One region of the Herbaspirillum sp. FG34 genome, then DNA from elsewhere that is predicted to be linked to it. Evidence: riboswitches for the same ligand, from Rfam matches in the RefSeq annotation. Region 1 holds a riboswitch; the other holds the start of a gene.

What was found. Region 1 has a riboswitch for cobalamin ahead of ACODSZ_RS03460 (CbtB domain-containing protein). Riboswitches for the same ligand answer to the same signal wherever they lie in the genome.
Region 2: linked by a shared signal. The riboswitch ahead of ACODSZ_RS19745 (TonB-dependent receptor family protein) and the one ahead of ACODSZ_RS03460 (CbtB domain-containing protein) in region 1 are both predicted to bind cobalamin.

Annotation. Positions count from the first base shown of each region.
Region 1 is NZ_JBMDJS010000002.1:307,942-314,033, forward strand. It holds gene ACODSZ_RS03445 (cobaltochelatase subunit CobN) at 1-1,986, opposite strand, end outside; gene ACODSZ_RS03450 ((2Fe-2S) ferredoxin domain-containing protein) at 1,979-2,320, opposite strand; gene ACODSZ_RS03455 (CbtA family protein) at 2,358-3,110, opposite strand; gene ACODSZ_RS03460 (CbtB domain-containing protein) at 3,121-3,336, opposite strand; cobalamin riboswitch at 3,478-3,707, opposite strand; gene ACODSZ_RS03465 (hypothetical protein) at 3,786-4,358, opposite strand; gene ACODSZ_RS03470 (hypothetical protein) at 4,520-5,215, opposite strand; gene ACODSZ_RS03475 (hypothetical protein) at 5,534-5,686, opposite strand; gene ACODSZ_RS03480 (hypothetical protein) at 5,746-6,092, opposite strand, start outside.
Region 2 is NZ_JBMDJS010000019.1:16,716-22,807, reverse strand. It holds gene ACODSZ_RS19760 (CysB family HTH-type transcriptional regulator) at 1-938, shown strand, start outside; gene ACODSZ_RS19755 (chemotaxis protein CheA) at 1,026-2,918, opposite strand; gene ACODSZ_RS19750 (protein phosphatase CheZ) at 2,918-3,652, opposite strand; cobalamin riboswitch at 4,151-4,428, shown strand; gene ACODSZ_RS19745 (TonB-dependent receptor family protein) at 4,509-6,092, shown strand, end outside.

The sequences.
Region 1 (6,092 bases):
GTCCGACTCCAGATTGGTCTGTCGCACCAGCTCCCAGATCTGCTGCTGCAACAACGGCAGCTTGGCAGGATCGAGCACCTCGACCTGGTAATACTCGTCCACCAGCTGCGTCAGCTGGGCCAGGGCGCCGTAGCTGTCGGCGGTGGTCATCGGTGGGGTCAGGTGATCCACCACCACGGCGTGGGCGCGGCGCTTGGCCTGCGAGCCTTCGCCGGGATCGTTGATGATGAAGGGATAGAACAGCGGCACGTCACCCAGCAGGGCATCCGGGAAACATTCTTCAGACAATCCCACGCCCTTGCCCGGCAGCCACTCCAGCGTGCCGTGCTTGCCGACGTGGACGATGGCATCGGCGCCCCATTCTTCATCCAGCCAGCGGTACAGGGCGTAGTAGTGATGCGTGGGCGGCAGATCGGGCTGGTGGTAGATGGCGTCCGGGTCCATGCCGTAGCCGCGCGGCGGTTGCAGGGCCACGAAGGCGTTGCCCAGGTCCAGGCCGGCAATGACCAGGTGCTGATCGTGAACATAAGCCTGGCCGGGTGCGGCGCCCCACTGGCGCTGCATGCGCGTCTGCAAGGCCGCGGGCAAGGCGGCGAACCACTGCGCGTAACGCGCGGCCGGAATGCGCGCGGCGGCGCGGCGCAACTGGTCTTCGGTGAGGAGGATATCGTCGTAGGAGCAACGGTCCACCAGTTCGTGGATCAGGGCCGTGCCGGTCGCGGGCAGTTCGCCGATGGCATAGCCGTCAGCAGCCAGTGCGCGCAGCACGGCCATGAGCGACTCGGGCGCATCCAGCCCGACGGCATTGCCGATCTGCGCGGCCTTGCTGCTGGAATTGGTGAAGATGAAGGCGATGCGCTTTTGCGCATTGGGCGTGCAGCGCAGCCGCACCAGCCGCTGCGCCAGACCGGCGAGGCGGCGCACGCGGTCCGGCAGGGCCTGATACTGCACCACGCCACTGTCCGTGGTGTGCTTGAAGGACAGCGGTACGCCGATGATGCGGCCATCGAATTCCGGCAAGACCACATTCATGGCGGCATCCAGCGGGTTCATGCCGCGCGTGGAATGCTGCCACTGGTCTTGCGTCATGCCGCTGGTGATGGCTTGCAGCACCGGGCGGTCCAGCTGTTCCAGCACCGACACCGACCAGCCGGCTGGTGTGACCCCGCCTGCCGTGATCTCGCCCATGGCGAAGCTGGTGGTATTGATGATCAGGTCGACCCGGCCCCGGGCGAAATACGCCAGCGCGGGCGGCAGGTCCGCGCCACGATGAGCAGACACCCGCAGCGAGGAAGTGAAGACCGGCAGCACATCCATGCCGCGCGCCTCCAGCGCCGCGACCAGTGCATCGATGAAGGCGGTATTGCCAGAGAGCCAGTGCGCGCGGTAGAAGATGATGCCCACGGCGGGCTTGCCTGCGGGTGCGCTGGCGCGCAGGGCCAGCCAGTCATCGAGGCTGGCATCCTGTTCCAGATCGGGATGGTAGAGGCCGTGTTCCGGCAAGGCTTGCGCAGGCTCATAGCCATAGCCGCTCAAGAGCAGGCGATCCGACAGGTAGCGCAACAGTTGCGCCAGATTGACGCTGCCGCCACCGTTGAAGTAGGCCAGTGCCTGCTGCTGCACGTCCGCTGCGACGGTGGAGGCTGCCGCCAGTTCGGCATCGGGTTCGCCGGTGCCGGAGAGCAGGATCAGGTGACGCCCTTGCGCACGCGCGACCCGCAACAATTCACCCACGCCGCTCACCGCACCCAGCCTGCCCAGCACCCGCAGCACGATCACCTGCGCGCTGGCCAGCTCCGAACGCAGCAGCGTGGCCAGCGTGCGCAGGGGCTGCCCTTGCTCGTCGGTACGGGATTGCAGGGCCTGCAGATCATGCCCCGCCAGTGGCGCAAAGTCGGGCGGCAACTGGCTGCGCGCCGCCGCCAGCATGGCCAGGTCGGTCGGGGCGTGGGTCAGCAGGACGATGCGGGGCAAGGGTTCAGACATCGCCGGACTCCGGTTGCGGCAGCACGTCGCCGCTGCCCAGGCGATGGAAGATGAGCTCGCTCACCTCGCGTCCGCCTTCGAGGTGCTCCACTACGACGCGCTCGATGGCGCTGGCATCCTCGCAGCGGTACCAGACCCCCTCGGGATAGACCACCAGCACCGGCGCCTGCGCCTTGCAGGCCACCATGCAGTGGGTTCGGGTGCGCTTGACGCGCAGCGCGGGGCGGGCGTCGATCTGCTCGCCCAACACGCCGAACATGGCTTCGGCCAGCACGCCATTGTCGGTACAACGCGGACCCACGCACATGAGCACGTGACGATGATGAGTTCTCATGGCTTGCTTGCTTTCTTTCCCCGACGGATCGGACCCATCAGCCGAAGCGGCGATAGAAGAAACCGCTCAGGCCGCCCAGCGCCAGCCAGAACACGGCATTGGCCGCCGCAGTGGCGCCGATGAAGGCTTGCGCCAGTTCTTCCGGCGCCACGCTGCCGTGCACTTCCGGTTGCGGCGCCCCGATGAAGTGCGGTGCTACCAGCAGCAACACGCCGATCAGCTTGCCCGGCCAGCCCCGGGTGAAGACGAACAGACCCAGGCTGGCGGCCGTCATGGCGGCGGTCATCACCCACCAGAGCTGACGCGCCTGCAGGGGCGCAGCCAGCGTGCCAGGCACTTCCGGCGGCAAGCCCAGCGAAGGCGCCACGAAGAACACGCCATAACCGGCCAGACCCCACAGCAGACCGCTGCGCCAGCTGATCTGGCGTCCGCTCAGGGCAAAGGCCGCCACCAGCATCAGCGCAAAACCGACCGCCATGCTGACGTTGGCCAGCACGGTGTAGGCGGTGCGTTCGGCACCGTCGGCGGGCTCCCAGGCTTGGGCGTCGTGATGGTGGCTGTGCTCATCGGCACCGGCATGGGCATGGTCGTGGGCACCCGCCTGGGTAGCGGGTTCGCCGCCAGGGTCATGGGCTGCGGAGGCCGTCGCTTCGCCGGCCTTTTCATATTGCTCGGCCTTGAGGATGAGCTTTTCCACCTGGAATTGCTGCACCCCCGACAGCAGCAAGCCCGACAAGGCCCCTGCCACCACCACCGCCGACGCCATGCGGCGAAACACCGTCCAGTTCATGATCCGCTCCTCAGTGGCAGGGAAAACCGGCCGAGTGACGGCCATCGTGGGCAGCATTGTGCAACTCGACGCGGGAGGCGAAGCCGGCGCCGTAGATCAGCGCCACGCCCAGCGCGAAGGCCAGCAGCGACGGCGCGATGCGGTCACGCCAGACCTGGCTGCCGGTGCGGCTGGAAGTGGAAGAGTCGGCGGTGCTGCGGGCATTGAGACCGGAGGGAGTGGACATGCGCTTTCCTTGGGCAGGTGGATGAAACGAAGGAAGCCACACGGCGAGCGCCCATGCCACATCCCGCCGTGCACCGACGGCGCCGCTCAATGCCAGCGGGACATGTTGGAAGCTTTCCGCATGATCGCCCTCCGCGATACATTCAAGAAGTTGCCACTGGCCGGTCTCCGGGCTGGCGAGCTGAAGCCTGGGGCTTCCGGACAGGCGCCTTCCCATGCGCGGGGCACAGTGGCGTAGTGCGTGTCCTTGCTCGCTTACCGTTGCGGGGGCAGCGCCGGCTTTGGCACGATGCTGAGGCATCGGCCGCACCGGCTTCCCGTTTCAATCCCGGGCGCGGCTGCACACGGGATACCAGAAGCAATGCTAAGGGGCGAAGTATAAAGGCGGGGACCGGCTTGGGCAACCGGCATTGTCAGCCTGATCGGCCAGCCGGTCGGCTGCTGGCGAACTCAGCGGGGCGCCGGCGGGATCGCGTCCGACTGCTTGTAGTACAGCCGCATGTCCGCCCCCATGCCGCGCGGGATGCGGGCCACATAGGCCGAGCGCTGGCCCGTCCGGTCGCCCTGCCCGTGCACTTCCATCAGGCACAGGTAGCGCTCGCCCAGATAGCCCAGTACGGCAAAGGAGGCCCGGTGCGGACGCTCCAGCCGTAGCGGTGCGTCCACTGTCAGGCCGACGGCGCGGTCCAGGTAGCCACGGTGCGCGTTGACGAAGAGGTAATCGCGCACGGACGCCTTGCCGCTGGCATAGCCGATGCGCAGCATGCGGTTGTCGGCATCGGGCAGATAAAGGCTGTAGGGTGAGGCCGCGCCGCCCTCCATGACTTCCACCCGCCCGGCCACCGGATCGATGCTGACCGGGCCCACCGTCATGCGGTCGACCACCAGGCAGCGATCCAGTACCTGCGCCGGCGGCGTCGGCGCCCCGGGCAGCGCCACCAGACAAACCAACAGCAAGACCACGGGCAGGCAGCGCAATGCGCTCGCCGTTGAACTGCATGCAGCAGGAAGTAAGCGGTTCAAGGGCAGCTCCTTCGGGGAACAGGAATCGGGGTGGGCGCGGCAGAGGCCACACCCACTCCGAATAGTTGCAGAAGGGAAACCCGATGGATATCAGAAAACTCTCAATGACCGTCAGTAAGTGACGCGGCGGGCCGGGGCGTCCCGGCCTGCCCACCGTGGTGTCAATACTGGACGGCGGCCGGCCCGGCCAGCAGATCCAGCGAGATGAAATGCCATTGGGCCGATTCGGCGTCATACACCGCGACCTGGTTGATCTGGCGGCCTGGCGGGGCGGTACCGGGCAACCGGTCGATGGCGCGGGCGGCATGGCGGTGGCGCTCCAGCGGACTCATTGCCAGCAGGCTGGCCTGCGTCTCGCTGCGGGCGAACAGTCCGGCGCATTCCCACAGCCGGGCGTAGCACTCCAGATCGGGCAGCGCGATGTCCAGCGTGATGGAGTCGATCAGCGGCGAGGCCTTGGCCAGGCTGGCCGAGGACAAGCGTACCGGCTCGCCCTGCGCGCGCACCGCCAGGCGACCGTCGCGCGCGCCCCAGGCCACGTGCAGACAATAGGGCAGATAGCCGTGGTGGCGCGCCACCAGTTCGTCCGGGGAGAAGGACGAGGCCGGCAAGACCTGGTAGGCCGTCGGCGGCATGCCCCGCCAGAGCGCGTCCAGGCTGGCCTCGAAGGGCGACAGATAAACCACCATCGCCTGGCTGCCGGCGGCCTCGCCGGCGATGACGGGTTCGCACAGTACCTGGCCGGGGCCACTGCCGGCACTGGGCTGACGTACCAGCACGTAGAGCGGAAGAGCCGACAGCAGCGTGTGTCGACGACCGGCAGGAAAGCCCATTGACAGCGGGGAATATGGAAACACGGCGCTACTCCTCAGAGAAAACACGACCGTGGCGGCAGCCTTGCTCAATTCATCTTCTGTCGCCGGAAAAAAGAGATGCTTTCACGAATGCTTGTCGGCTTGAATGAGAAAAGTCTCAATCCGCGCAAAAGAATGAAGAAACCCCCGCAGGACGGGGGTTTCCGGGGCAGATGAAGAAAAAGGAAGAGGATGCCTCGCTACGCCCTTGCACAGGGTCGGCAGCTCAGGCAGCGCTATGGCGTCATGAAGGAAAAGGCAAAAAAGCGAGACAATCAGGCCGCAGCGATGCTGCGACCGGATCGGTGCGAAAGTGCAAAATCAGCCCTGCATGCGCAGCGGCGGGTCAGAAGGCCGGGGGCTCAGCGGCGGCTCTTGCACCGGGACCGGCTCATCATCGGGCAGGGGCGGCGGCGGGATGTTGGGTTCGTTGACGGGAGGGGTCTCTTGGGGGGTATGCAGATTCAGGTTCAAACAGATCTCCTCGGAGCGATCCCTGGTCGGAGCGACCGGGGTGTGCCGACAGCAGGTCGTCAGCGACCGGCCATCGGGTTCTGATGCGGAATGGGGTCCTGCGGCGGGGTCGGGTCCAGCGGCGGCACCTCCACCGGCGGGGTGTCCTGGGGCTTGTGCATGGGGTTCTCCTGAGTGGGTGGAAGGGGCGGACTGCGGTCCGGCTCGGCACTGCCGGGGCGAGGCAGCAGGCCGTCATCGGCGTTGGCCAGGGGATCTTCGGTACCGTCGGGCTCGATCACCTGGGCCGGGTCCGGCTGGATGTGGTCCGGCGGGGTCGGCGTTTCGGCGGTAGCCGACATGGCGGGGGGACGCAGCAAGGCAGGCGCCGCACGGGTCGAGACGGGATCCGGATCAGAATGGGCCA
Region 2 (6,092 bases), on a different contig from region 1:
ATCTTCATCAGTTCCGTTTCGTTCGTGAAGCGGTAAGGCAGAACTTCAACCTCACGGAGGCCGCCAAGGCCCTCTATACCTCGCAGCCAGGCGTTTCCAAGGCCATCATCGAGCTGGAGGAAGAGCTGGGCGTGGACATCTTCACCCGCCACGGCAAGCGGATTCGCGGCCTGACCGAGCCGGGTCGGGCGGTGCTGCGCTCGGTGGAGCTGATCATGCAGGAAGTGGATGGCTTGAAACGCATCGGCAAGGAATTCGCCGCCCACGACAGCGGCAGTTTCACCATCGCCACCACCCACACGCAGGCGCGCTATGCCTTGCCCAAGGTGGTACAAGCCTTCACCCAGAAATATCCCAAGGTGCATTTGTCATTGCTGCAAGGTAATCCCAAGCAGATCACCGAGATGGTGCGCAACGACCAGGCCGACATTGCCATCGCCACCGAGGCGCTGGCCTCAGGCGAGGGGCTGGTGTCGCTGCCCTGTTACCAGTGGGAGCACGTGGTGGTGGTGCCGCCCGACCATCCGCTGCTGCAATCGAAGAGCCTGACGCTGGAAGAGATCGCCGCCAATCCGCTGATCACCTATGACTCCGCCTTCAGCGGCCGCAGCAAGATCGACCATGCCTTCTCGCTGCGCCAGTTGAAACCCGATGTGGTGCTGGAGGCCATCGATGCCGACGTCATCAAGACCTATGTGGAGCTGGGCATGGGGGTGGGCATCATTGCCGGCATTGCCTTCGATGCCGAGCGCGACCGGGGATTGCGGGCCATTCCGGCCGGCCACCTGTTCGGCACCAATGTCTCGCGCGTGGCCTTGAAGCAGGGGGCGTATTTGCGGGGATATGTCTATACCTTCATCGAATTGCTGGCGCCGACCCTGAACCGCAAGCTGATTGCGCAGGTCATGGAGGGCGAGAAGGACATGTATGAACTTTAAGTCCCGCCGTCCGAAGGCAGACCAGACGTAAAAACGGCCGGATCCGCGCGGATCCGGCCGTTCTTGCTTGTAGCGTGGGCAGCAGTCTTACGCCACTGCCGTGCGCTCCATGTCGCGGCAGCCGTCCAGCAGGAAGGACAAGCCCACCACCAGCACCAGCTCACCTTCAGCCGAACGGGCCGTACCGGTGATGCCGGCGGTATGGATCGCGGTCAGCGGCTTGATCACCAGATCGGCCGTGCCTTCCACCGATTCCACCCCGAGGATGTAGGGATGCGGTACCGCCATGACGATGCCGACCCGTTCATTGCCCGGCTCGTAGCCCAGCACGCCGGCCAGCGAGTTGACCGGCAGCGGCCGGCCCTGGTCGCGCAGCACCGGGGCGCCGCCGACTTCGTCGAAGGTCTCGGGCAGCTCGACCACACGTTCGACCACCGCCATCGGCAGGGCCAGCGGGGCGCCGGCACAGCGCACCAGCATGGTCGGGATGATCGACAGTTCGATGGGCAGGCGGATCGAGAACTTGGTACCCTTGCCGACGGTGGATTCGATGCGGATGGTGCCTCGATGCTTTTCCACGGCGGTCTTGACCACGTCCATGCCCACGCCGCGTCCGGAGACGCTGGAAGCCACTTCCTTGGTCGAGAAACCGGGCAGGAACACCAGCTGCAGCGCCTCGTCGGCGGTCAGCGCCTGGTGTTCGTTGATCAGCCCCTTGGCCAGCGCCTTGCCGCGCAGCATGTCCGGATCCATGCCCTTGCCATCATCGAAGACTTCGATCATGACGCTGCTGCCGGCCTGCCAGGCGTTGAGCGAAATGGTCGCCTTGTTGGGCTTGCCGGCGGCGGCGCGGTCCACTTCGATACCGTGGTCCAGCGAGTTGCGCAGCATGTGCACCAGCGGGTCGTAGAGGCTGTCCACCACCACGCGGTCGACTTCGGTTTCGGCACCGGTGATGACCAGGTCCACGTCCTTGCCCAGGTCCTTGGCCAGTTCGCGCACCAGTCGCGGGAATTTCTGGAACAGACGGCCCACCGGCTGCATGCGCGTGGACAGCGTGGCGCGTTGCAGTTCGCTGGAGTAGCGCGAGGCGCGGCCCAGGGTTTCGGCCAGGGTCGACATGAGCGCCGCAGCGGTGCCTTCGAACTTGAACTGTTGCAGCTTTTCCAGTAGTACGGCGGCCTGGTTGGCGGCCTGCACCGATTCACCGGCCACTTCCAGCAGGGCATCCAGTTTGACGGCATCGATACGGATGCTTTCTTCCTTGGCTCCGCCAGGGGAGTCGGTGGCGCGGCGATTCTGCTGAACCGGGGCGGCGGCCTTGGGCTCGCCATCGGCGGCGGCAGGAGCGGCAGCGGCAGGCACAGCAGCGGTGACCGGAGCGGCCTCGACCGGGCTGTCAGCCACCGGCGCGGCAGCCGCGCCCGGCACCAGCGCCTGGTACAGCGCGGGCCAGTCCAGTTCTCCATTCTTCATCACGCTGGCACTGCCATCGACGCTGGCCGCAGCAGCGGGCGCAGCCGCCACCAGTGCTGCCGCGGGTGCCGCTGCCGCCGGGGCAGGTGCAGCCGCAGCGGGTGCCGGCGCTTCGCTCTTGCCTTCGATGGCCTGGGTCAGGATGTCTTTCAGTTCCGCCGGCATCGAGGCCAGGCTGTCGGGCGCGGCGCCGTTGGACAATTCGTTCAACTGGTCGGCCACGAAGCCGCTGGCCTGCAGCGCCGCTTCGATGGCCAGCGGCGTGACCGGGGCCTTGCCGGTGCGCAGCGCATCGAACAGGTTTTCGGTCAGGTGGCAGGCCGACACCATGGCCGGCAGGTTCACGAACCCGGCACCACCCTTGATGGTGTGGAATGCGCGGAAGACCGCGTTGAGGATTTCAAGGTCATCAGGATGTCGTTCCAGCGTCAGCAGATGCTCTTCCACGTTGGTGGCGAGCTCCAACGCTTCAACGACAAAATCCTTGAGCATTTCGTCATCCATTAGAACCCCAGGCTATCGAGTAAGTCGTCCACGTCGTCCTGTGCCATGGCGGTGCCCCCCACGGACGGGCCATTCATCAGGGTGACCGGTTTTTCCGCATCCATCTGCGCCTTCACCTCGGGCGGTGCATTGTCGCGCAGCAATTGCGCCAGTTCGCGCTCGGCGGTGGCGGTGATGGCCACGATCTTCTTGATCAGCTGGCCGGTGATGTCCTGGAAGTCCTGGGCCATCATGATTTCCAGCATGCGCGCCTTTTCCGCTTCGGTCGATTCCATGACCGAGGTGGAGAATTTCTGCGAGTCGCCTGCCAGCGCCTTGAACTCGTCGATGTTCATCTGGCCGGCATAGAGCCTGGTCCAGCGGGCGTTGATGTCCTTGGCCTGTTCCTGCAGGCGGTCCTGGGCCGGCATGCCCGAATCGAGCGCATTGAGCACCTTGTTGGCCGCCTGCTCGGTGAGGGTGGCGATGTGTTCGAGACGGCTCTGGGCGTCGCCGATCTGCTCGGCTACGTCGGTGAGCGAGCGGTCGTAGCCCAGTTCACGCATGGAATCGTGCAACAGGCGCACGATGCCGCCCAGGCGTTCATACATGGGCTTGTCGCTCTGGTCTTCCTGTTCGCCTGCGGCTGCCTCGTCGGTGCTGGCGGTGGCGGCGGCCGGTTCGGCGGTCATGCCCGGTAGCGTCTGCGAGGAAATTTCGTCAAACAATGCTTCCAGATCAACGTCGTCGCTCATGATTACTGATTCTCCCAACAAAGGTGTGCGCTCGTCGGCGCACTGCTGTGCAAAGTTGCCCGTAGGCGGATCAAATGCGTCGTTCCGGGAGGCACAGCAACTACCCTTTCCCCGATATCAAGGAGATATCGGCAGCCAGAGGCAGAGTCTGAAGGCCCGCAGACCACGACAACGGTTCAGGGATGACAGTGAGGCCAGCGGACCCGCCAAGAGTCCATCGGTCGACGATGCCATGGCGCCGAGTATAGGACCGCTTGCCGTGATCTCATCGGCCAAACAGCGAGTGAAATCCCCCATTTGTTTCAATTTTTCGGCCCCGACCACCCAGCGCCGGAGACCGCGTTTCAAATGTTTTCGATAGAAGAATCGAATTTATTCTATATAAAGCTGCTGGGGATGAATTCTATCTGGCTTTTTCCTGAAAGCAATTAGTGTGCTCGGGCTTGTGCTGATTTACATCATCTGTTGCCGGGCGCTTGTGGCCTGCACATTGCACGCCTACAATGGCGCGGTTTTGGTGCCCGCCGGCGTATCCTCGCCGGCCGTTAAACGGGAAACACGCGCCAGGCCGCCTGCAGCAAGCAGGAGGGCCGGCCAAGGTGTACTGCCCCCGCAACGGTAACCAGGTGCCGGCAGCAGTGAGACGATGCGTCTCGCCATGCCGGCGAGACCGTCTTCCACGCCACTGTGTTTTTGCGCGAACGTTCACTTCGCCACATGGGAAGGCCGATGGTCATGCCTGCAGTCCGGAGACCGGCCAGAACAGGAGGGAGCTGCACAGCCAATGCTGGTGCGGTTTTCCGTTGATTGCGGCTTGCGGGGAGGCAGGCTGCACACATTCATCGACTGTCTTTTCATGCACATCGCTCATTTCCCGGCCCGCTGCGGCGGTCCACGCCCCCGTTTTGCCCTGCGCACCGCCGTTGCGCTCATCCTCTCGACCCTGGCCGCCGGCAGCCAGGCGGCCGACGCCAGCCAGCCGCTGTCGGCCGTGGTGGTGTCGGCCTCGCGCTTCCCGAACGATCCGGCCTTTGCGCCGGTGGCCACCACGGTCATCACCGCCGAGCAGATCCGCGAAGCCGGCATCGACAACGCCAATGAAGCCATCCGCAAGCTGGGCGGCGTCTACGGGCGCCAGAGCCTGGCCGGTCCGCGCGACTTCCCGCTGGACCTGCGCGGCTTCGGCGCCAATGGGGACCAGAACATGGTGGTGCTGGTCGACGGTGTACGTATTTCCGAGAACGAACTGACGACGCCCTTGCTGTCGTCGATTCCCATCGAGACCATCGAACGTATCGAGATCGTGCGCGGTGGCAGCAGCGTCCTCTATGGCAGCGGCGCCACCGGCGGCACCATCCAGATCATCACCCGCCGCCCGCAGGCCAATGCGGCGCACGGTACCGTGGTGGGCGAAGTCGGCAGCAACGGTCAGCGCGCGGGCCGGGCAGCGGTCTCGCGCGGCTGGGACAACATGTCCATCGATGCCAGCTATGCCAAATCGCACGCCGACAACTGGCGCCACAACAGCCGTGCCAACCAGGAAAACGCCAGCACCACGGTGCAATGGTTCGCCAGCGACTGGCGCTTCGGCCTGCGCGCCAACCTGTCCCGGGCCGATTTCGGCCTGCCGGGCAGCCTGACGCAAGCGCAATATGAAGCCAATGCGCATCAGACCAGCAAGCCACTGGACCATGGCTCCTATGACAACGACAGCATTACGGCCTTCCTGGAACGCCGTTTTGGTGCCTTTGATGTGGCCGCCGAACTGTCGCATCGCGAGAAGATCTCGCGCTCCACCTATGTCAGCAGCGGCTCGACCGCGCAGAACAATGTACGCACTACCCAGTTCTCGCCGCGCCTGCGCCACGTACTCGAGAGTGGTTTCTGGAAGAACGAGGCCATTGCCGGCGTCGACCTGGCCCAATGGAGTTCGGCCACCAACGCCAGCTATGGCAACAGCGATGCCTCCCAGCATTCGAAGGCGCTGTATCTGCGCGATGAAATCGAGTTCGACCACAATGCCCGCGTGGCCGCCGGCGTGCGCCGCGAGCAGTTCACCCAGCTAAGTGGTTCCGGTGCCTATGGCCGCACCAGTGCCGTCAATGCCTGGGACCTGCAGGCCAGCTACGCACCGCTGCCGTTGCTGCGCGGCTTCGTCAAGACCGGCCAGAGCTATCGCCTGGCCACGGCCGACGAGAACGGTTTCACCGCCTTGCCCAGCGGCGCGGTCCTGAAGCCCCAGGTCTCGCATGATCTGGAACTGGGCGCGACCCTGGGCAATAGCGCACGCCAGGTGACGCTGCGCTGGTTCCGCCATCGCGTGCGTGACGAGCTGTATTACGACCCCACCGCCAATGGCGGCAACGGTGCCAACAGCAACCTGGCCCCGACCCGTCATCAGGGCGTGGAACTGGAAGGGCGCGTGCAGCTGACCGAGACC